Regions from separate parts of the Arthrobacter sp. KBS0703 genome, predicted to be linked through region 2. Evidence: riboswitches for the same ligand, from Rfam matches in the RefSeq annotation. Region 2 holds a riboswitch; each other region holds the start of a gene.

Region 1 (4,818 bases), 3.2 Mb from region 2:
ACCCTGATCGAGCAGGCGGAGAAGTCGTGGGACAAGGACGAAGCTGCCCGGATGGCGAAGAAGTTCGCCGACCAGGAAGACTTCACGCTGGATGACTTCCTCGCCCAGATGCAGCAGATCCGCAACATGGGCTCCATGAAGAAAATGCTCATGATGATGCCCGGCGCGCAGAATATCCGCCAGCAGCTGGAGCAGTTCGATGAGCGCGAAATCGACAGGGTCGAGGCGATCGTCCGCTCCATGACGCCGCACGAGCGGCTGGCGCCGAAGATCATCAACGGCTCGCGGCGTGCCCGTATCGCCAAGGGCTCGGGCGTCCACGTGTCCGAGGTCAACGGGCTGCTTGAGCGCTTCGCGCAGGCCCAGAAGATGATGAAGAAGATGGCCCAGGGCGGCGGCATGCCTGGCATGCCCGGAATGCCGGGCATGGGAGCGGGCGGCGCGCGCAAGGGCCCCAAGAACGCACCCAAGAAGAAGGCCCGTTCAGGCAACCCCGCCAAGGCGGCCCAGGAACTCCGTGACGCGGAGGCCCGGCGTGCCAGCGCCGCCAAGGCACTCCCCACCGGGGCTGCCTTCGGCCAGCAGGGCGGCGACTTCGACCCGTCGCAGCTCAACCTCCCCAAGGGCTTTGACAAGTTCCTGGGCGGCAATTAGGCCCACGGTCATGTCGGCCGGCGCTGATGTCAGACCGCTGCCATAAGGTTGGGTCATGTTTAAGCAGCGGGTAGTGTTCGTCCACGGTGCCGGAAACTTCGGCTCCGCTGCTTGGCCGCGCCAGCACGGCATGGCCCTGCAGTACGACGCCCTGTTCCTGCGCCGGCACGGTTTCGACGCCGAGGCCGAACCCCTGGAAACCGACTTCGCCGCAGACGCCCGGATCGTGCTCCGCTCCCTCGCGGACGACGGCCGCGGCGCCGCCGGAGGGCATGTCGTGGCCCATTCCCAGGGCGCCATTTCGGCGATGATGGCTGCCATCGAACGCCCGGACCTCGTGTTCTCGCTGACACTGGTGGAGCCGGCCTGCCTGTCGCTGACTGCCGAGCTGCCGGCCACGGCCGCCCACCGGGCGCTCATGGAGCCCCTGTTCGACGTCCGGCACCAGCTGGGTGACGACGACTACGAGCGGGAGTTCGTCCGGCGGGCCTTTGCCGCTGACGCGCCCGGCCCTAGCACTCCCGAGGCCAGGCGGGCGGCCAGGCGGCTGCGATTGCAGGCGCCGCCGTGGCAGGCTCCGCTGCAGATCGTGCCGGGCGTCCCCACCCTCGTGCTGACCGGCGGGTGGGAGCCCCTGTACGAGGAAATCGCCGGCTACCTGAGGGAGACCGGCGCCCTGCACCGCACTGCTGCGGGAGGGCACCGGCCCCAGGACTCGCCCGAGGGCGACCGTTTCATCCGGTCCTTTATCGCCGAGGTCAGCCGGCGGCAGCAGCCGCAGGCGTCCTGACCCCGGCTGCTACCTGCCGGCTGCTACTGGTCGGCCGTTTCGGGAACCCGCAGCTCCGGCAGGTAGACCTTGCCGCCGGCGGCCAGGAACTCCTGGCTCTTCTCGCGCATTCCTTCGGCCATCTCGACCAGGGCCGCCTGCGACTCTGCCGAGCCGTATTCGTCCCGGATGTCCTGGCTGATGCGCATGGAGCAGAACTTCGGACCGCACATGGAGCAGAAGTGCGCGGTCTTGGCCGGCTCCGCAGGCAGCGTCTCGTCGTGGAACGCCTCGGCCGTGACGGGATCAAGGGACAGCGCAAACTGATCCCGCCAGCGGAACTCGAAGCGCGCCTTGGACAGGGCGTCATCCCGCTCGTGGGCGCCCGGGTGTCCCTTGGCGAGGTCCGCCGCGTGGGCCGCGATCTTGTAGGTGATCACGCCCGTCTTCACGTCGTCCTTGTTCGGCAGCCCCAGGTGCTCCTTCGGCGTCACGTAGCAGAGCATGGCCGTGCCGTAGCGGGCGATCTCGGTGGCGCCGATGGCGGACGTGATGTGGTCGTAGCCCGGGGCTATGTCGGTGACCAGGGGCCCGAGGGTGTAGAACGGGGCTCCCTTGCACAGCTCCTGCTGGCGTTCCACGTTTTCCCGGACCAGGTGGAACGGGACGTGGCCCGGCCCTTCCACCATGACCTGGACGTCGAATTCCCAGGCGCGCTGGGTCAGCTCGGCCAGGGTGTCGAGTTCGGCGAACTGGGCGGCGTCGTTGGCGTCCGCCGTCGCGCCGGGCCGCAGGCCGTCTCCCAGCGAGAAGGCGACGTCGTACTTTGCGAAGATCTCGCACAGTTCGTCGAAGTGCGTGTAGAGGAAGTTTTCCTGGTGGTGGGCGAGGCACCAGCCGGCCATGATGGCGCCGCCGCGGGACACGATTCCGGTGACCCGCTTGACTGTGAGGGGAACGTAGCGCAGCAGCACGCCGGCGTGGATGGTCATGTAGTCCACACCCTGCTCGCACTGCTCGATGACGGTGTCCCGGAAGATCTCCCACGTCAGTGCGTTGGCTTCGCCGTTGACCTTTTCCAGTGCCTGGTAGATGGGCACGGTGCCGATCGGCACGGGGGAGTTGCGGATCAGCCATTCCCGCGTGGTGTGGATGTCATCCCCGGTGGAGAGGTCCATGACGGTGTCGGCGCCCCACTGGGTGGCCCACTGGAGCTTGTCCACCTCTTCGGCAATGGAGCTGGTCACGGCCGAGTTGCCGATGTTGGCGTTGATCTTCACCAGGAAGGCCTTGCCGATGATCATCGGCTCCGATTCCGGGTGGTTGATGTTGTTCGGGATGATGGCGCGCCCGGCCGCCACTTCGCTGCGCACCAGTTCAACATCGCAGTTCTCCCGCAGGGCGACGAAGCGCATCTCCGGAGTCACCACGCCCTGCCGGGCGTAGTGCATCTGCGTCACCGTCTTACCGCCGACGGCGCGGCGGGGCACCGGCTGCGCTCCCTTCCACTCCGCGGAAGCTGCGCCGCGGCGCACGGCTGACCGGCCGTCGTCGAGCAGGTTCCGCTCCCGGCCGCCGTACGGCTCCGTATCCCCGCGGGCCTCAATCCACTCCGCGCGGAACGGCGCCAGGCCCACCACCGGGTCGCTGCCGGGTCCGGCCGTCCGGTAGACGCGCAGCGGCTCGTTCTGTTCCCCGTTGGGTGAGGGCTCCAGGGCGATCTCCGTTACCGGAACCCGCAGGCCGTCCCCCTCCAGGTAGGCCAGGGAATGGGACTTCAGCGACTGGGTGGTCGCCTGGCCGGTTTCAGCTTCGGCTGCCTCATTTTGGGCAGGGATCAGCTGTGTTTTCTGGGTGTTCATTTACTGCTCACTTCCTTCGCCGGCATTACCCGGACAGGTTCAACGGTCGCAGGCTGCGCTAGCCCGATCTCAGCCCCTGCAGGGGCACCCGTGTGGTCGTAGACGAAGCTACCACAGGGCAGCGGGCCGCCGCCCATCCATGCCCGGTGTGACTGCAGGTGTGACAGGGCGTGCGGCCACGGGCGGGACGGCGCCCCTGGCCAGGGCCGGCCGGCGGATTAGGCTGGAGTCATGGCGCGCATCATTGAATTCAGCGGAACCGTGCTTACCGGCCCGGACCGGGAGCGGCACGGACTCTGGGCCGTGGACGGCTGGCTGACCTTCCAGCGGCCGACTGAAAGTCCGGACGTTGTGCTGGACGGCTGGGTACTGCCGGGTTTCGTGGACGCGCACTGCCACATCGGGCTGGGCCCCGGCGGCGCCGTGGACGACGACGTGGCGCACGGCCAGGCGATGACGGACCGGAATGCCGGGACGCTGCTGGTCCGGGACGCGGGCGCAGCCAGCGACACCCGGTGGCTGCAGCAATCGCCGGATGCGCCGAGGATCATCAGGGCCGGGCGGCACATCGCCAGGACACGGCGCTACCTGCGGAACTTCGCCGTCGAGGTCGAACCGGAGGATCTGGTGGAGGCGGTCCGGAAGCAGGCGCGTGCCGGGGACGGCTGGGTCAAGCTGGTGGGGGACTGGATCGACCGCGACGCCGGCGACCTCGCGCCGTCGTTTCCGGCCGCGGCGGTACGGGACGCCGTCAGCGCCGCCCACGATGAAGGCGCCAGGGTCACTGCGCACTGCTTCGGAGAAGACACCCTGGATGACATGCTCGACGCCGGAATCGACTGCGTCGAACACGCCACAGGGCTATTGCCGCGGCACATTCCCCGCTTCGTGGAACAGCAGGTGCCGATCGTTCCGACGCTCATCAACATCGCCACGTTTCCGGACATCGCCGACCAAGCCGAAGCCAAGTTCCCGCGCTATGCGGCCCACATGCGCGGGCTGTGGGAGCGCCGGAATGAGCGCGTCCTGGAAGCCTACGAGGCCACGGTGCGGGTTTTCGCCGGAACGGACGCGGGCAGTGTGATCCGGCACGGCCGGATCGCCGACGAGATTCTGGCACTCCACGCAGCCGGCCTTCCGGCGGCTGCAGCCCTGGACGCCGCCTGCTGGGGCGCCCGCCGGTGGCTGGGGGCCGACGGCCTGGCCGAGGGGGCCAGCGCCGACGTGGTCCTGTGCTCGGAGGATCCCCGCGCGGATCCGGAAACGATCCGCGATCTGAAAGGCGTGGTTCTGCGGGGGAAGATCGTCCGTTAGGAATAAATTGAAGCTTCAAGTAATTTAGAGATGTAGGGACCACCGAAATCCGGTGGCCGGGGAGTCAGGGAGCACTCAATGACAACAGCATCCAGCAACCAGGATCTTCTTCCTGCCGATCTCACCATGGGCACCGTCATGCTCAAGGTGGGGGACATGAGCCTCATGACCGACTACTACCAGCGGGCCCTCGGCCTCGACGTCGTGGCAGAGCAGGAC
Region 2 (4,818 bases):
CAAACTCGGGCTGATGCAGGCAGGCATCGGGCTGGGCACCCCACTGGCCTACGCACTGGTCATAGGAGGGACGCTGACCAGCCTTCTGACCCTGCTGGCGGTTGCCCGCGTCTGGAACCGTGCGTTCTGGCGGAAACCCGAGGACGCCGAGCACCCGGATCCCGTGCTGCTCGCCGAGGCCAAGGACTCAGCGACCGGCGATCGCGCGGGCAAGTCCAACGTGACGCTGCTGCCCAGGACCATGGTGGGCTCCACGCTCGGGCTCGTGGTGCTGGGCGTGGCGCTGACCGTTTTCGCAGGCCCGCTGTTTGACCTGGCAAACCAGTCCGCGGCGGTCATGCTGGACAGGTCAGCCTACATCCAGTCGGTGCTAGGCGAGAACGCGCCTGTTCCGGGATTTGCCCTGGGCGGCGGTGGGAAATGAGCCGGCAGCGAATCTCCCTGCGGCAGGAACTGCCGCTGCTCGTGTGGCTCGTGATCGTCTGGGGCGCCCTCTGGCAGGACTTCAGCCCGGGCAACCTGCTGTTCGGAGCCCTGCTGGCCGCCGCAGTTGCGCGCCTCTTCTACCTGCCGCCCGTGGAGCTGAGCGGCCGGTTCAACGTTCTCCGGGCGGTTCCGTTCGCCGTCATGTTCCTTGGCAGGGTGGTGGCCGCCAGTTTCCAGGTCTTCTACCTGGCCGTGGCCAAGGGGCCCAAGGTGACCAACGCCGTCGTCGCCGTGCCGTTGCGGAGCCATTCCGACCTCATGGTGACCGCCACCGGCCACGTCATCTCCCTGATCCCCGGATCACTGGTGGTGGAAGTCGACAGGTCCACGTCCACGCTGTACATCCACGGGCTGAACGTCCGGAACGCCGACGACGTGCAGAAGCTCCGCAAGGAGGTCCGGGACACCGAGGCAGGGCTCATCCGGGTCATGGGATCCAAAGAAGAACTTGCCGCCCTGAACCAGGAGGTTGGCGCATGATGGAGCTGGTCCTGACCGTCACGGCAGTGGTCCTGTCCCTCGCCGCGGCAGGCGCAATCGTGCGCATCGCCCGCGGCCCCTCCCTGCTGGACCGGGTGCTGGCGGCCGACGTGCTGCTGGCCATTCTCGGAGCGGCGCTGTGCATCGACATGGCCGTGAACAGGCACCTCAACAACCTGATGCTGCTCGTGGCCGTGTCCATCATCGGCTTCATCGGTTCGGTCACGGTGGCCCGGTTCGTGGCCGACCGGCGGGAGCAGACCAATGAATCCTGAGGCCAGCACCGTGGACACTGTGATCGACGCGGTTTCGGCCGTCTTCATGATCGTGGGGGCAGTGATGTCCCTGGCCGCAGCCATTGGCCTGCTGCGCTTCCCCGACCTCATGAGCCGCATGCACTCGGCCACCAAGCCGCAGGTGCTGGGGCTGTTCCTGCTGCTGGCCGCGGTGGGGCTGCAGCTGCGCACCTGGTGGGTGTGGCCGGTGCTGCTGGTGGCGTGGATCTTCCAGCTGCTGACGGTGCCGGTTTCCGCCCACATGGTGGGCCGGGCCGGCTACCGCACCAAGCACCTCCACAGGGAGCTGCTCAGCAGCGATGAGCTGGAAGCCGTGGTGCTGAAGGCCGCCCAGGCGGCCAAGGACGCGAAGCGCGACGGCGGGAACCGCACCGCCGATTGAGCGCGGCCCGCGGGTTCCGGCAGGTTCAACCAGCGGCCGGCTCAACCAGCGTGGGCTAGACGATGTCCTGGCTCTTGGCGAAGCGGGTGATGGCCCGCTGCGTGCCGCGGTTGGCCAGCACCTGGATGACGGCGCTCACGGATGCGGAAATGAGCGCGAACGTCAGCGCCGAACGCAGCGTGGTGGGGACGTCGTCCTTGCCGCCCTTCGGCGGCTTCCGGCCGGTGGTCTTTTCCCAGATGGTATCCACGGCCTTGGTGCCGGCGAACCCGGCCAGCAGGCTGACGCCCGTACCAAGCAGCTTGATGAAGAAATTCATTCAGGGACTCCTAGCGTCTTGAATTCTGGACTTCCCCTAGCCTAGCCGCATGGACTGGTGGATTTCCGTCAGCGCCTGAACCACCAGATCGTGGTCGGCCTTCTGCGGCAGCCCGGACACCGTGACAATGGCGACCGCGCCGACGTCGCGCACATAGACGGGGAAGGCGCCGCCGTGGGCCGCATAGGTGGACTGGTCGAACCAGGCGTTGTCCTCGATCCGGCTGCCGCCCACCCTGCCGCGCAGGCCCACCAGCAGCGACGGTTCCTCGTAGCGTGCCGCCGTCCGCTGCTTGGCCTTGACCCAGCCCTCGTTGTCCGGCGTGGCGCCTTCGAGCGCCACGTGGAACAGGACCTGTTCGCCCTTGGTGATGTCGATGGCGATGGGCAGGTTGCCCTTCTTGCCGAGTTCAACCAGCAGGAGGCCCAGGTTGAGGGCGTCGTCCTTGCTGAAGGCGGGAAACTGCAGCGCGGCGATCTGCGCCTCGATCTCGGCGATCAGCGCCTCCAGGGAACCTGCGGGCTGTTCGTCGGGGGAGTCGGGGTCGAAGCCGGTCGCTGCGCCAATGACGGAGTCCTGTTGTGTCATGGCCCCAATGTACTCCGGACCGGTAACCGGCAGGCGCGGAAACTCCCGGATTGTGACACCTGCCCCCGGTCTTCCGGGGCCGTCCCGGTGTAAACTGGATCAGCCCACAAGGGCAGATTTATTACGACAGGGGAGCGCCACCGTCGGGGATCACTGGCAACTGCCAGCCGAACCGCGGATGGGCGCTGAGAGTGCGGACAGCCGCAGACCCTCGAACCTGATCCGGCTAGTACCGGCGCAAGGGAGTCGAGTTCTCAAAGTGTCCGGCAGCTGGCGGCCCAACCACCCGCAGCCGGGGAGCGCTTTCCCCTCCTGTTCCTCAGGAGGACATTATGACAACTGCAGCAATCAAGAAGACCGGTTACAACTGGCGCGTGACGGACATCGTGGTGGCGGCACTGATCGCCGTTGCCGGCGGCGTGATCTTCTGGGCCTGGTCCCAGGGCGCCAACCTCATTTCCGCTCCGGTCAACGCGGTCTACCCGCCCCTTTCCGGGCTCTACGCCGGCGGCTGGATGATCCCGGCCGTGCTCGGCATGCTCATCATCCGCAAGCCGGGCGCGGCGCTGTTCTGCGAGACCGTTGCCGCCACCGGTGAACTGATCATGGGATCCCAGTACGGCACCACGGTGCTCATCTCGGGTGTCCTGCAGGGCCTCGGCGCTGAGCTGGTGTTCGCCGCCTTCATGTACAAGAAATTCAACCTGCCCGGGTCGCTGCTGGCAGGAGCCGGCGCCGGCCTGTTCTGCGGCCTGAACGATTCGTTCCTCCCGTGGGGCTGGAACATCGCCTACACGGCAGGGGACAAGCTCGCGTACATCATCTTCACCTCCATCTCCGGCGCGATCATTGCCGGCGCCCTGTCCTGGATCGCCACCCGCGCCCTGGCCAAAACCGGCGTGCTGAGCTCGTTCGCGTCCCGCAAGGCAGCCACGGAGCCCGTCTTCTCCTGATGCCCACACCTCACGACGGCGGTGTCCGCCCCGCCGCGGTCACCGCCCGCGGCTGGGGCTGGCGCCACGCCGGACGAATCAGGCCGGCAGTCCACGGGCTGGACCTGGACATCCGTCCCGGGGAGCGCGTCCTGCTCCTGGGCCCCTCCGGCGCCGGCAAATCCACGCTGCTCCACGCCCTCGCCGGCGTGCTCGGCGACAGTACCTCCGGAAACGTGACAGCAGCCGACGGCGGCACCCCAGACAGCGACGACGCGGACGAATCCGGCAGCCTCCTGATCGACGGCGAGCCGCCGCACACCCGGCGGGGCCGCGCCGGCCTCATGCAGCAGGACCCCGAAACCCAGGTGGTGCTCTCCCGCCTCGGCGACGACGTCGCGTTCGGCGCGGAGAACCTCTCGGTTCCCCGCGACGCGATCTGGGCGCGCGTGCACGAGGCGCTGGACGACGTCGGGCTGGTGCACCTGCCGCTGAACCATCCGACGTCGGCGCTGTCCGGCGGGCAGAAACAGCGCCTTGCGCTGGCCGGCATCCTGGCGATGCGTCCCGGGCTGATCCTGCTGGACGAGCCCACGGCCAATCTTGACCCGGCCGGTGTGCTGGAAGTCCGGGACTCCGTGGGGCGCTGCCTCGACAAGACGGGCGCCACGCTTGTGGTCGTGGAGCACCGGGTGGCGGTGTGGAAGGACCTCGTGGACAGGATCGTGGTCCTGCAGCCGGGGTCCGCCACGCGGCCGGCCGTGCTGATCGACGGCCCCCCGGACCAGGTCCTGGAACAGGCACGCGGCATGCTCACCGCCGCCGGGGTCTGGGTGCCGGGCTACGTTCCGGCCACGCGGCGGCGGACGTTTGGCGGCACTGCAGCAGCCGCGGGCCTTGCTGCCGCCAACATGCCGGGGGAGCTGGCCGTTGCCTCCGGCCAGCTGCTCCTCGCCGCCGAGGACCTGGCGGTTTCGCGCGAACGTCCCCGCCGCCGCGGCTTCAAGTCCGTCCCGCCCGTTCCCGTCCTGCGGGACGTCGCGGCACAGGTCCGCGCCGGTGAGGCGCTGACCGTCACCGGACCAAACGGCGTCGGCAAGTCCACGTTCGCGCTGACCCTCGCCGGACTGCTTCCGCCCGTGGCCGGCACGGTGTCCGCCGCAGTGGAACTGAGCCGCGGCGCCGGGATCGACCCCTACAAATGGAAGGCGGAGCAGCTGATCGCCAGGATTGGAACGGTGTTCCAGGAACCCGAGCACCAGTTCGTCACGGGCCGGGTCCTGGACGAGCTCCAGTTCGGCCCCAAGCACCTGGGCCACGGCGAGGAACGCGTGG
Region 3 (4,818 bases), 3.0 Mb from region 2:
ACCACATTCGAACTCCGGTCCGGTGGCTTGTTCCCAAGACCGCCAATGAGGAGCAGTGAAGGCTCCGGATACCTAGATCCGGCCTCCCGCATTCCATTGGACGGCACCTGGTTGTGGATTGCAGAAACAACGGGTTCCAGTGACATCCCCGCCGGCCTTTCAGGGCTGCCGCACCCCACTGCCGGTGCGAACCTGAGGGTATCCAATTGACTTCTGTCAACGCCTGAGGGTTTTGACAATATGTGCCCCAATGGGTGCCGGATGTGGCGGCATGTCAGGGGCAGGAGTGTCGCCACATATGGATAATGACCAGGTAATAGCCGTTAACGAAGAACAGGCTGCCAACGAGGAATCGGGAGCAGCCGAGGCTCCCAAGAGGGCCACCAGGACGCGGCGCAAGGCAGCGCCCAAGGCCACGGCGGACACTGACGCCGCGGCAACAACCCCGGAACTCCAGCAGCCCGCCGTCGCCGAGCCCGCACCGGGCGAGCAGGCGCAGGGCGAGCCCGGCGCTCCGGCTGCCGAGGCCAAGGCTCCCGTACGCCGAACCCGGTCCCGGAAGAAAGTAGCCGAGGAGCCGTTGCCCGCTTTCGCCGACGCCCCGTTGCTGATGCCGCTGCCACGGCAGGTGCCGTTGCCGCCCCGGCCGAGCCCGCCGTCGTCGAGCCCGCTGCCGAGCCCGAGGCCGCTGCAGAGCCCGAGCCCGAAGCGAAGCCTGTGCGCCGCCCGGCGCGTGGCCAAGCCCAAGGCCGTGGAAACAGCCGAAGCCGCTGCCGCAGAAACGGCCGCCCCGGAGGAAGCCCCGGCCGCAGGAGTCGAAACCCCGGCAGCAGAGACACGGGTTGAAGAGACCACTGTTCCGGAGATCCAGGCCGAGGCAACCGCGGCCGCCGGCACGCAGGAGGCGGCCGCCGAAGAGGAGCCTGAAGAACAGGCCCCGGTGGGATCGCTCTTCCTGGAGCCGGCGTCAGTCACGTCGATCATCTTTCAGGCTCCAGACCTGAACAAAGTGATCCGCCCGGCTGCCGCGCCGCCGCCGCCGAGGACAGCGACGTCGAAGGCGTCGAGGACGAGCAGGACGACGACGGCGGACGCCGCCGCCGCCGTAGCCGCGGGCGCCGGGGCCGGAGCCGCACTGACCGCGACATCACGGACACCGACGACTCCGACGTCGATGCGGACGGCAGCGATGCGGCCGACGACGCCGATGAAGAGATCACCGGCCAGGCCGACGACGGCGTGACGTCCCGCCGCCGCCGCCGCCGCCGCCGTGGCGACCTAGATGTGTATAAGAGACAGGGCGGGGAGGGCGACGATCCCCCCAACACCGTGACCCGCGTCCGTGCGCCGCGCGCCATCAGCGAGGCGCCGGTCAACAACCGCGTCACGTCCGTCAAGGGCTCCACCCGGCTGGAGGCCAAGAAGCAGCGCCGCCGCGAATCCCGCGACACCGGCCGCCGCCGCACCGTCATCACCGAGGCCGAGTTCCTGGCCCGCCGCGAATCCGTGGACCGCCAGATGATCGTCCGCCAGCGCGACGACAGAATCCAGATCGGTGTCCTCGAAGACGGTGTGCTGGCCGAGCACTTCGTGTCCAAGACGCAGCAGGACTCCCTGATCGGCAACGTCTACCTGGGCAAGGTCCAGAACGTGCTGCCGTCGATGGAAGCCGCCTTCGTTGACATCGGCCGCGGCCGCAACGCCGTGCTCTACGCCGGTGAAGTGAACTGGGAAGCGGTCAACCTCGAGGGCAAGCAGCGGCGGATCGAGAACGCGCTGAAGTCCGGCGACTCCGTCCTGGTCCAGGTCACCAAGGACCCGGTCGGCCACAAGGGCGCCCGCCTCACCAGCCAGATTTCGCTGCCCGGCCGGTACCTCGTGTACGTTCCCGGCGGTTCCATGACTGGCATCTCCCGCAAGCTCCCAGACGTCGAACGCAACCGCCTGAAGCGGATCCTCAAGGACCGCCTGCCGGAGAATGCCGGCGTGATCGTCCGCACCGCGGCGGAAGGCGCCTCGGAGGAGGAGCTGACGCACGATATCAACCGGCTGCGCGCGCAGTGGGAAGGCATCGAGGGTCAGTCGAGCTCCACGAAGGTCCTCGCCCCGGAACTGCTCTACGGAGAACCGGACCTGACCATCAAGGTGGTCCGCGACGTCTTCAACGAGGACTTCTCGAAGCTGATCGTTTCCGGCGAGGAGGCGTGGGACACCATCGAGGCCTACGTCACCTACGTGGCACCCGACCTGGTGGGCCGCCTGGAGAAGTGGACCAAGGACACCGATATCTTCGCGGCCTGGCGGATCGACGAGCAGATCCACAAGGCCCTGGACCGCAAGGTGTTCCTGCCCTCCGGCGGCTCGCTGGTGATTGACCGCACCGAGGCCATGACCGTGGTGGACGTTAACACCGGCAAGTTCACCGGCAGCGGCGGCAACCTCGAGGAGACCGTCACCAAGAACAACCTGGAAGCCGCCGAGGAAGTGGTTCGCCAGCTGCGCCTGCGCGACATCGGCGGCATCATCGTCATCGACTTCATCGACATGGTGCTCGAATCCAACCGCGATCTGGTCCTGCGCCGCATGGTGGAATGCTTGGGCCGTGACCGCACCAAGCACCAGGTGGCCGAAGTGACCTCCCTGGGACTGGTACAGATGACCCGCAAGCGCATGGGCACCGGTCTGCTGGAAGTCTTCGGCGAGCAGTGCGAGACGTGCGCCGGCCGCGGCATCGTCACCCACGACGAGCCCGTCGAGCACCGCCTGTCTCTTATACACATCGTGGCCGCTGAGCACCATGTCCCGCGGACCGAGAGCCAGCCCGTCGCCCGCACCGAGCGCAAGAGCCGCCGCCGCGGCAAGGGCGGGCAGGTTGCGACTGACGGCGCCCCGGCGGCTTCGGCCGCTGCCCACCCGGAGCCCACCGACGCGGAGCGCCACGCCAAGGCCGAAGCCACCCGGGCAGCACTGGCCAACATTGCAGCCGCAGCCCACGCCGCGCACCTGCATGAGGATGCCGCCCACAGCGCCACCGGCGACGCCGCCCGTCCGGACGTGCCCGCCGCGGCCGCCCCGGAAAGCCCGGTCGTGCACCGCGCCCCCGAGACGGAAAGCGTTTCGGGCCGCCCGGGTGCCGTGCTGACCTTTGGGCGGCGAGAAAGTGGTGCTGCCGTTTGTTGAGCACGCTGACGAACACGCCAAGGAATCCCCGGCACTGACCCTGGACCGGCTGGAGAAGGCCTTCGCCCACCTCGGCGAGCCGGCGCCCTCCGCTGGGGGAAACGCCCCGGCCGCCGCAGCACCGGCAGCTGCTGAACGCGCAGCTGCTGCCCCTGCTGCGGCAACGGCACGTCCCGCCACGGGAGCCCCGGGTTCTGACGGTGACCGCTATGAGGACCACTCCGCCCTGCAGCCCCGGGCCCGCCGCCCGCGCCGCAACCGCAGCGCCAGCCGTGCCCAGGGCGCAGCGAACGAGACGTCGGTGGAGCACCACGAGACGGCTCCGGCAGCAGCCACCGGGCACTCACACGAGGCCAAGGCTCCTGAAGCGGAATCAGCGGCGGCCGCCAAGCCGGCGAACGAACCGATCATTCTCGGAGTAGGCGTACCCGCCTCAGAACTCTGAGCTGACCCGTCATGACGGAGGCCGGTGCTGCAGTTGCAGCACCGGCTTCCGCTGGTTAACGCCGTTGGTCGTAATCCGCAACGCAGTGCCGGCGGCGGAGTTAGCCGCTAGGCTGGGGGACTGACACGGGGTGCCGCGCCAGGTGCCGGCTGAGATCCAAACCCGTTGAACCTGTCCGGTCAGCACCGGCGAAGGGATGTCTCGTTTGTCTACAGCATCTGTCCTGCCCGCGCCTGCGGCCGCTCCCGGTTCCGCCGTCAGCGACGTCGACACGACCGTCGCTACGTCCCGGACCATTCCGCGTGTCCTTGCCATCGCCGGCTCGGATCCGTCGGGCGGCGCCGGTATCCAGGCGGACCTGAAAAGCATCGCAGCCAGCGGCGGCTACGGAATGGCCGCCATCACGGCGCTGACCGCCCAGAACACCAGGGGGGTGAGCGGCGTGCACGTTCCGCCCGCGCCGTTCCTCACCGCGCAGCTGAACGCCGTCAGCGACGACATCAGTGTTGACGCCGTGAAAATCGGAATGCTCGGTGACGAGCAGGTGATCACCGCGGTCCGCAGCTGGCTGGAGAAGGTCCGTCCCGGCGTCGTTGTTCTTGATCCCGTCATGGTGGCGACGAGCGGCGACCGGCTGCTTCAGGCGTCCGCCGAGGCGGCCCTCCGCGCGCTCCTCCCGCTGGCTGACCTCATCACCCCCAATCTCGTGGAGCTGGGCATGCTGCTCGGCGAGCCCGAGGCTGCGAGCTGGTCCGAGGCGCTGGAGCAGGGCAGGCGGCTTGCAGCCGGAACCGGGGCCACCGTGCTGGTCAAAGGCGGCCACCTCGACGGCGATGACTGCCCGGATGCCCTGATCAACACCCGGGGCCTGCTGTCCGCCGACGTCGTGGTGGTGGACGGCCAGCGGATCCAAACGCGCAACAGCCACGGCACCGGATGTTCGCTGTCGTCCGCCATGGCAACGGTCCAGGCGAGGCTGGGGGACTGGGAAGCATCCCTGCGCGCCGTCAAACCGTGGCTTGCCGAGGCGCTCCGCACCTCCGACCAGCTGGAGGTGGGCAGCGGCAACGGACCGGTGAACCACTTCCACCACCTGCCGTCCGCGAACCTGCCCTCCGGTGACTTGACGCCTGGCGCCCCGGCGCCGGCCGGACCGCCGCGGCGGGAAGGCGACTTCGCCGAGCTACTGCGCG
Region 4 (4,818 bases), 3.5 Mb from region 2:
GAAACGGACGGCAATCTCGACCTCGATGTCGCCAGTGACCTCATCTACCGTTTAGCTTGGCGCGGAATCTCTCGCTTCCCCAAAGAGTCCTAGACTACAAAGGAAGAACACCTTTGAAATTTCAACTTTGATTGGCTGGGAGGCCTTGCTGTGGAAGTAAAGATCGGCATTCAGAACATCGGCCGCGAAATTGTGCTGGAATCGTCTCAGGATGCAGACTCCGTGGCCAAGGTTGTAGCGGAATCCCTCGCCAAAGGCACTGAGCTGCGGCTGACCGACGAAAAGGGCCGGCAGATCATCATCCCCGCGAACGTCCTGGGCTACGTCGAAATCGGCGCCGAGGAAGTCCGCCGGGTCGGCTTCGGCGCACTGTAGGAAGCACCGTGCTGTCCCTCGCTATTGTGCTCCTGGTGACCGTCGCTGCTGGCTTCATCGTCTGGGCCAATGACAAACGTCACGCCAAGTACGGCATTCTCCTCCCGGCGGGCGTGGCTGCCGGGGTGGGAATGCTTGCCTGGATCATCTGCATGACGGCGGGTCTCGGCTACCAGCCGGGACTCACGTGGATTCCGTGGATTGTTCCCATGATCGCCGGCACCGCGGCTGCCGTGGCAGTCGCCATATACCTGGGCAGGGTCCGTGCACGGCAGGACACCCAGCGGCTGACGGCTGCCCTGAAGATCTAGCAGTCGGGTGCTCCTAGGTTGCCGGCCCGGTGCCTTCCTCAGTGCAGAGGCATAGCCGGTTCCCTTGGGCGTCAGTGACCACCACCCGGCCGGGTGCGTGGTCTCTGTCCATTAACGCGCCGGTGGCCGCCGTCTTCTCGAGGGCCGGCGCAGATTCGGCCTTGGACCGGTGGATGTCCACGTGCAGGCGGTTGTCGTTGGGAGTGCCGGTTTCCTGGAACGATAGCCCCGGCCCGCGGCCGTGGGGGTCCGCCAGGTCGCCGTCCCGCCCCTTCCGGTAGCCCAGGGCCACTCGCCAGACCTCGGAGATCTCCGCCGCGTCCGTGGTGTCGATCCCGATCTCCACGGTCCGGTACCTGTCTCTTATACACATCTAGATGGTACAGGCCGGGCTCCGACTGGGCTCCCGCAGCCGCTGCGGCGTCGCAGACCGCGGCCGCGGCGTTGACGTCGCGCGGCGTGACCTCGCCGCCGGCGTCGTGGGAACTGAACCGGATGAACAAGCGGTTATAGCGCCAGTCCAGGTCGGGATGGTGGTTGCTGTCCTCGGCAATGCGCCCGACGGCGGCGATCAGCTCAAGCGCGGAAGCCGCCGTCGGCGTCTTGTAGACGGTGACCAGGCCGCCGAGCCGGTAGCGCCAGTCGGGCAGGCCGGCGAGCGCAGCGTCGATCTGCGGGCGGGTGAGGATGTCGTCTCTGGCGGCCACGGCTGACTCCTAAGCGAGGATCCAGTGAGCGTGCCGCGCCGCATGGTCTCCGTGGGCGGTCCGGACCTACAGGAACTCTGCCCGGCCCTCCATGGCCGATGACGCCAAGGCATGCTCGCGGCGCGGGATCCGCCCGGCCGCCTTCGCCAGCCTACCGGCGATAACCGCGTGTTTGAAGGCCTCCCCCATGAGCGACGGGTTCTGGGCCCGGGTCACCGCAGTGGCCAGCAGTACGGCGTCGCAGCCCAGCTCCATGGCCAGTGCCGCGTCCGAGGCCGTGCCGATCCCGGCATCCAGCACCACCGGAACGGAAGCCCGCGACACGATCAGCTCGATGTTGTGCGGGTTGAGGATTCCGAGCCCGGTCCCGATGGGTGAGCCCAGCGGCATGACGGCGGTTGCCCCCAGGTTTTCGAGCCGCAGCGCCAGGACGGGATCATCGTTGGTGTAGGCAAAGACCTTGAAACCGCGGTTGACCAGCTGCTCGGTGGCGTCCACAAGCTCCACGGCGTCCGGGAGGAGCGTGTGCTCGTCGGCGATGACTTCCAGCTTCACCCAGTCGGTTTCCAGGGCCTCGCGCGCCAGCTCGGCCGTCATGACGGCGTCCCGCGCCGTGAAGCAGCCGGCGGTATTTGGCAGCACGCGGATGTTGTTGTCCAGGAGCAGCTGGAACAGGGATCCCGTTTCGGCGGGCGAGTAGCGCCGCATGGCTACCGTTGTCAGCTCGGTGCCGGAGGCCAGCAGCGCGGCGCCGAGCCCGTCCAGGCTGGGAGCCCCGCCGGTGCCCATGATGAGCCGCGAGGTCAGTTCCACGCCGTCAATGACGAGGCGGTCGGCTGAACCGGTCCCCTGCTGCGCTGCGGCCGCTGTTGTTTCGGTCATCGTCCTCATCCTCCCTGGACTGCTGTGACGAGCTCGATGTCGTCGCCCTCTGCAAGGGCCGTGCTGTGCCACTGGCTCCGGGGCACCACCTCGGAATTGCGTGCCACGGCCACCCCGAGCCGCTGGCCGTCGGCGGCCTGTCCGTCCGCGGCAAGTATGCGCCCCGTGACCTGGCTGACGAGCGTCGTGACGGAGGCGCCGGCGCCCACTGCCTGTTCAATACCGTTCAGTGTGATGTTCATGCTGGTTCCTTGTCCTGGTCAAATGTGACTGTGCCGGATGAATACAGGTCGCCGGCTGAAGATGGGTTGCCGGCGCTGTGTGGCTTGCCGGCGCTCACTGCGGCGGCGCCGGATGCGGACAGCTCCGGGGAGAACCTCCCAGGCCGGAAGGCAGCCCAGCGGCCGTCCTCCACGCCGTCCATCAGCTCGCGGCAGATTGCCGCGGCCGCCGGGGTCAGGAGCACGCCGTGGCGGAAGAACCCGGTGGCGACGATGAGCCCGGCCACCGACCTTCCGGCGCCTGACGGGGCACGGCCTGCCGGGACACGGCCCAGCAACGGCGCGTTGTCCGGTGTTCCCGGCCTCGCCCTGGCTGTGGTTTCAAGGAGCTCAAGTTCCGCCACTGCGGGCACCAGGGACTGCGCATCCCTGAGCAGCTGATAGACCCCGCCCGCGCTGGGTCCGGACAGGTCGTCCTCCCGCTGGGTGGCACCTATCACCACGGTGCCGTCCCGGCGCGGAACCACATACACGGGCACGCCCCGGACCATGCCCCGGACCGTGGCGGTCAGCAGCGGGCGGAGTCGCTCCGGGACCCTGAGCCGGAGAATGTCCCCGTACACGGGCCGCAGCGGAAGCCTGAGGCCCTCCGGCAGCGCGTCCAGCGATCCCGCGGCCAGGCCGTTGGCCACTACCGTCTCGCCGGCCAGGACAGTCCCGCCGCCGGTGAGCCGGACTCCGCAGACCCCCTCGTTGTCCCACAGCAGGCCAGCGGCGTGCTCCCTGACCGCGTATCCCTTCCACGCACCGGCCACCGCGGTCCCGGAACCGGGCGTGTGCTCGGCGAGCGCAGCGGCGAGGCTCTCCACGAGCCGCCGCGGATCCACCTGGTGGTCGGCCGGGATGTCCAGGGCGCACGAGATGCCCGGACTCAGCAGCGGCTCCCGGGACCGTGCCTCCCGGATGGTCAGTGGTTCGACGACGAGCCCGCTGGCCCGCTGGACTTCGCGTAGGTCCATCAGCGCGCGGCGGTCGGCGGGGTCCGCGCCGACGGCGAGGGTCGGCGTCGGGAGGTAACCGGTGTCCCGCCCGCCGTCTGCGAGCGCGGCAGCGAAGGCCGGCCACCGGGCCGAGGAATCGAGCATCAGCTCCAGGAGTTCCTCTTCCTGGTAATGCAGCTCGCTGACCGGTGCCAGCATCCCTGCGGCCGCCCAGCTGGCGCCCGTTCCGGGCGCTTCATCGATGAGGACCACAGAGCGTCCCGAGCGCCTTGCCTCCCAGGCAATCCCGTGGCCCACCACGCCGCCGCCGATGACGGCGACGTCGGCATGCAGAGTTGCTGTGGCAGCGGTGGTCCCGCCGGATCCAGGGTTCATGGAAATCCTTCCCTACGCCGGTACTAACCGGATCAGGTCAAGCGGTCGGCTCTCACGCCCTCTCAGCCCTGCGCCGTTTGTGACAGCTGCAGCGGGCTCCCGCGGTACCTGCCCAGTTTAGAGGAACTAGGCTGGGTGCCATGACCGCGCATGACGTCCACACCACCGCCCGCCTCTACCTCTGCACCGATGCCCGCCAGGAGCGCGGCGACTTCGCCGATTTCGTTGATGCGGCATTCGCCGGCGGGGTGGACATCATCCAGCTGCGCGACAAGACCATTGAGGCCGCCGAGGAACTCGAACTTCTGGACGTCCTGCGCCAGGCAGCCCACCGGCACGGCCGGCTCTGGGCCGTCAACGACCGTGCGGACATCGCATCACTGTCCGGGGCACCGGTGTTCCACATCGGCCAAAAAGACCTGCCGCTCCGTTCGGCGCGCAAGCTCCTGCACGCCGCCACGGTGATCGGGCTGTCCACGCACACCACCGGCCAGGTGGATGCCGCCATCGCCGCCACCCACGGCCGCACCGGGCTGGACTATTTCTGTGTGGGACCCGTGTGGGCCACCCCCACCAAGCCCGGACGTGCCGCCGTCGGCCTTGACCTTGTCCGGTACGCCGACGAGGCCGTCCGCAAGGCGGATGAGGAAAGAGTCGGCGGCCTGCTCCTGCCCTGGTTCGCCATCGGCGGGATCGATCTCACCAACGTGGAGCAGGTCGTGGCGGCGGGCGCCAGCCGGATCGTCGTCGTCCGCGCCATCACCGAGGCGCCCGATCCGGCAGCCGCGGCTGCCGAGCTGCTGTCCGCCCTGGATGCCGCCGACCAGTCGGCCGCTGCGTCGTAGCAGAGGTCGGGTCGCAGCCGGGTACGCCCAGCCGACCCGCAACCTTTACGGGCCGAGCGGGCCGCTATCCGCTCAGGCCAAGCTGCACCATCCGCCGCGAG

Evidence for each region. A riboswitch is a leader RNA that binds a small molecule or an ion and turns the genes downstream of it on or off. The one in region 2 is predicted to bind thiamine pyrophosphate.
Region 1: linked by a shared signal. The riboswitch ahead of thiC (phosphomethylpyrimidine synthase ThiC) and the one ahead of B1A87_RS19745 (ECF transporter S component) in region 2 are both predicted to bind thiamine pyrophosphate.
Region 3: linked by a shared signal. The riboswitch ahead of B1A87_RS05725 (bifunctional hydroxymethylpyrimidine kinase/phosphomethylpyrimidine kinase) and the one ahead of B1A87_RS19745 (ECF transporter S component) in region 2 are both predicted to bind thiamine pyrophosphate.
Region 4: linked by a shared signal. The riboswitch ahead of thiO (glycine oxidase ThiO) and the one ahead of B1A87_RS19745 (ECF transporter S component) in region 2 are both predicted to bind thiamine pyrophosphate.

The regions. Positions count from the first base shown of each region.
Region 1 covers NZ_MVDG02000001.1:1,096,563-1,101,380, forward strand. Annotated here, with positions in the region: partial or broken gene ffh (signal recognition particle protein) at 1-654, shown strand, start outside; gene B1A87_RS05135 (alpha/beta fold hydrolase) at 710-1,444, shown strand; gene thiC (phosphomethylpyrimidine synthase ThiC) at 1,468-3,285, opposite strand; TPP riboswitch at 3,280-3,387, opposite strand; gene B1A87_RS05145 (amidohydrolase family protein) at 3,517-4,599, shown strand; gene B1A87_RS05150 (VOC family protein) at 4,678-4,818, shown strand, end outside.
Region 2 covers NZ_MVDG02000001.1:4,252,687-4,257,504, forward strand. Annotated here, with positions in the region: gene B1A87_RS19715 (Na+/H+ antiporter subunit D) at 1-424, shown strand, start outside; gene B1A87_RS19720 (Na+/H+ antiporter subunit E) at 421-966, shown strand; gene B1A87_RS19725 (monovalent cation/H+ antiporter complex subunit F) at 963-1,241, shown strand; gene mnhG (monovalent cation/H(+) antiporter subunit G) at 1,231-1,644, shown strand; gene B1A87_RS19735 (DUF4235 domain-containing protein) at 1,700-1,963, opposite strand; gene B1A87_RS19740 (heme-degrading domain-containing protein) at 2,000-2,551, opposite strand; TPP riboswitch at 2,670-2,813, shown strand; gene B1A87_RS19745 (ECF transporter S component) at 2,884-3,504, shown strand; gene B1A87_RS19750 (ABC transporter ATP-binding protein) at 3,504-4,818, shown strand, end outside.
Region 3 covers NZ_MVDG02000001.1:1,208,615-1,213,432, forward strand. Annotated here, with positions in the region: partial or broken gene B1A87_RS05720 (Rne/Rng family ribonuclease) at 299-3,625, shown strand; TPP riboswitch at 3,742-3,839, shown strand; gene B1A87_RS05725 (bifunctional hydroxymethylpyrimidine kinase/phosphomethylpyrimidine kinase) at 3,822-4,818, shown strand, end outside.
Region 4 covers NZ_MVDG02000001.1:741,337-746,154, reverse strand. Annotated here, with positions in the region: gene B1A87_RS03600 (TetR/AcrR family transcriptional regulator) at 1-93, shown strand, start outside; gene B1A87_RS03595 (DUF3107 domain-containing protein) at 151-375, shown strand; gene B1A87_RS03590 (hypothetical protein) at 384-686, shown strand; gene B1A87_RS23575 (VOC family protein) at 700-1,059, opposite strand; partial or broken gene B1A87_RS23570 (4a-hydroxytetrahydrobiopterin dehydratase) at 1,175-1,393, opposite strand; gene B1A87_RS03580 (thiazole synthase) at 1,460-2,275, opposite strand; gene thiS (sulfur carrier protein ThiS) at 2,281-2,517, opposite strand; gene thiO (glycine oxidase ThiO) at 2,514-3,872, opposite strand; TPP riboswitch at 3,865-3,985, opposite strand; gene thiE (thiamine phosphate synthase) at 4,013-4,717, shown strand; gene B1A87_RS03560 (ferritin-like fold-containing protein) at 4,782-4,818, opposite strand, start outside.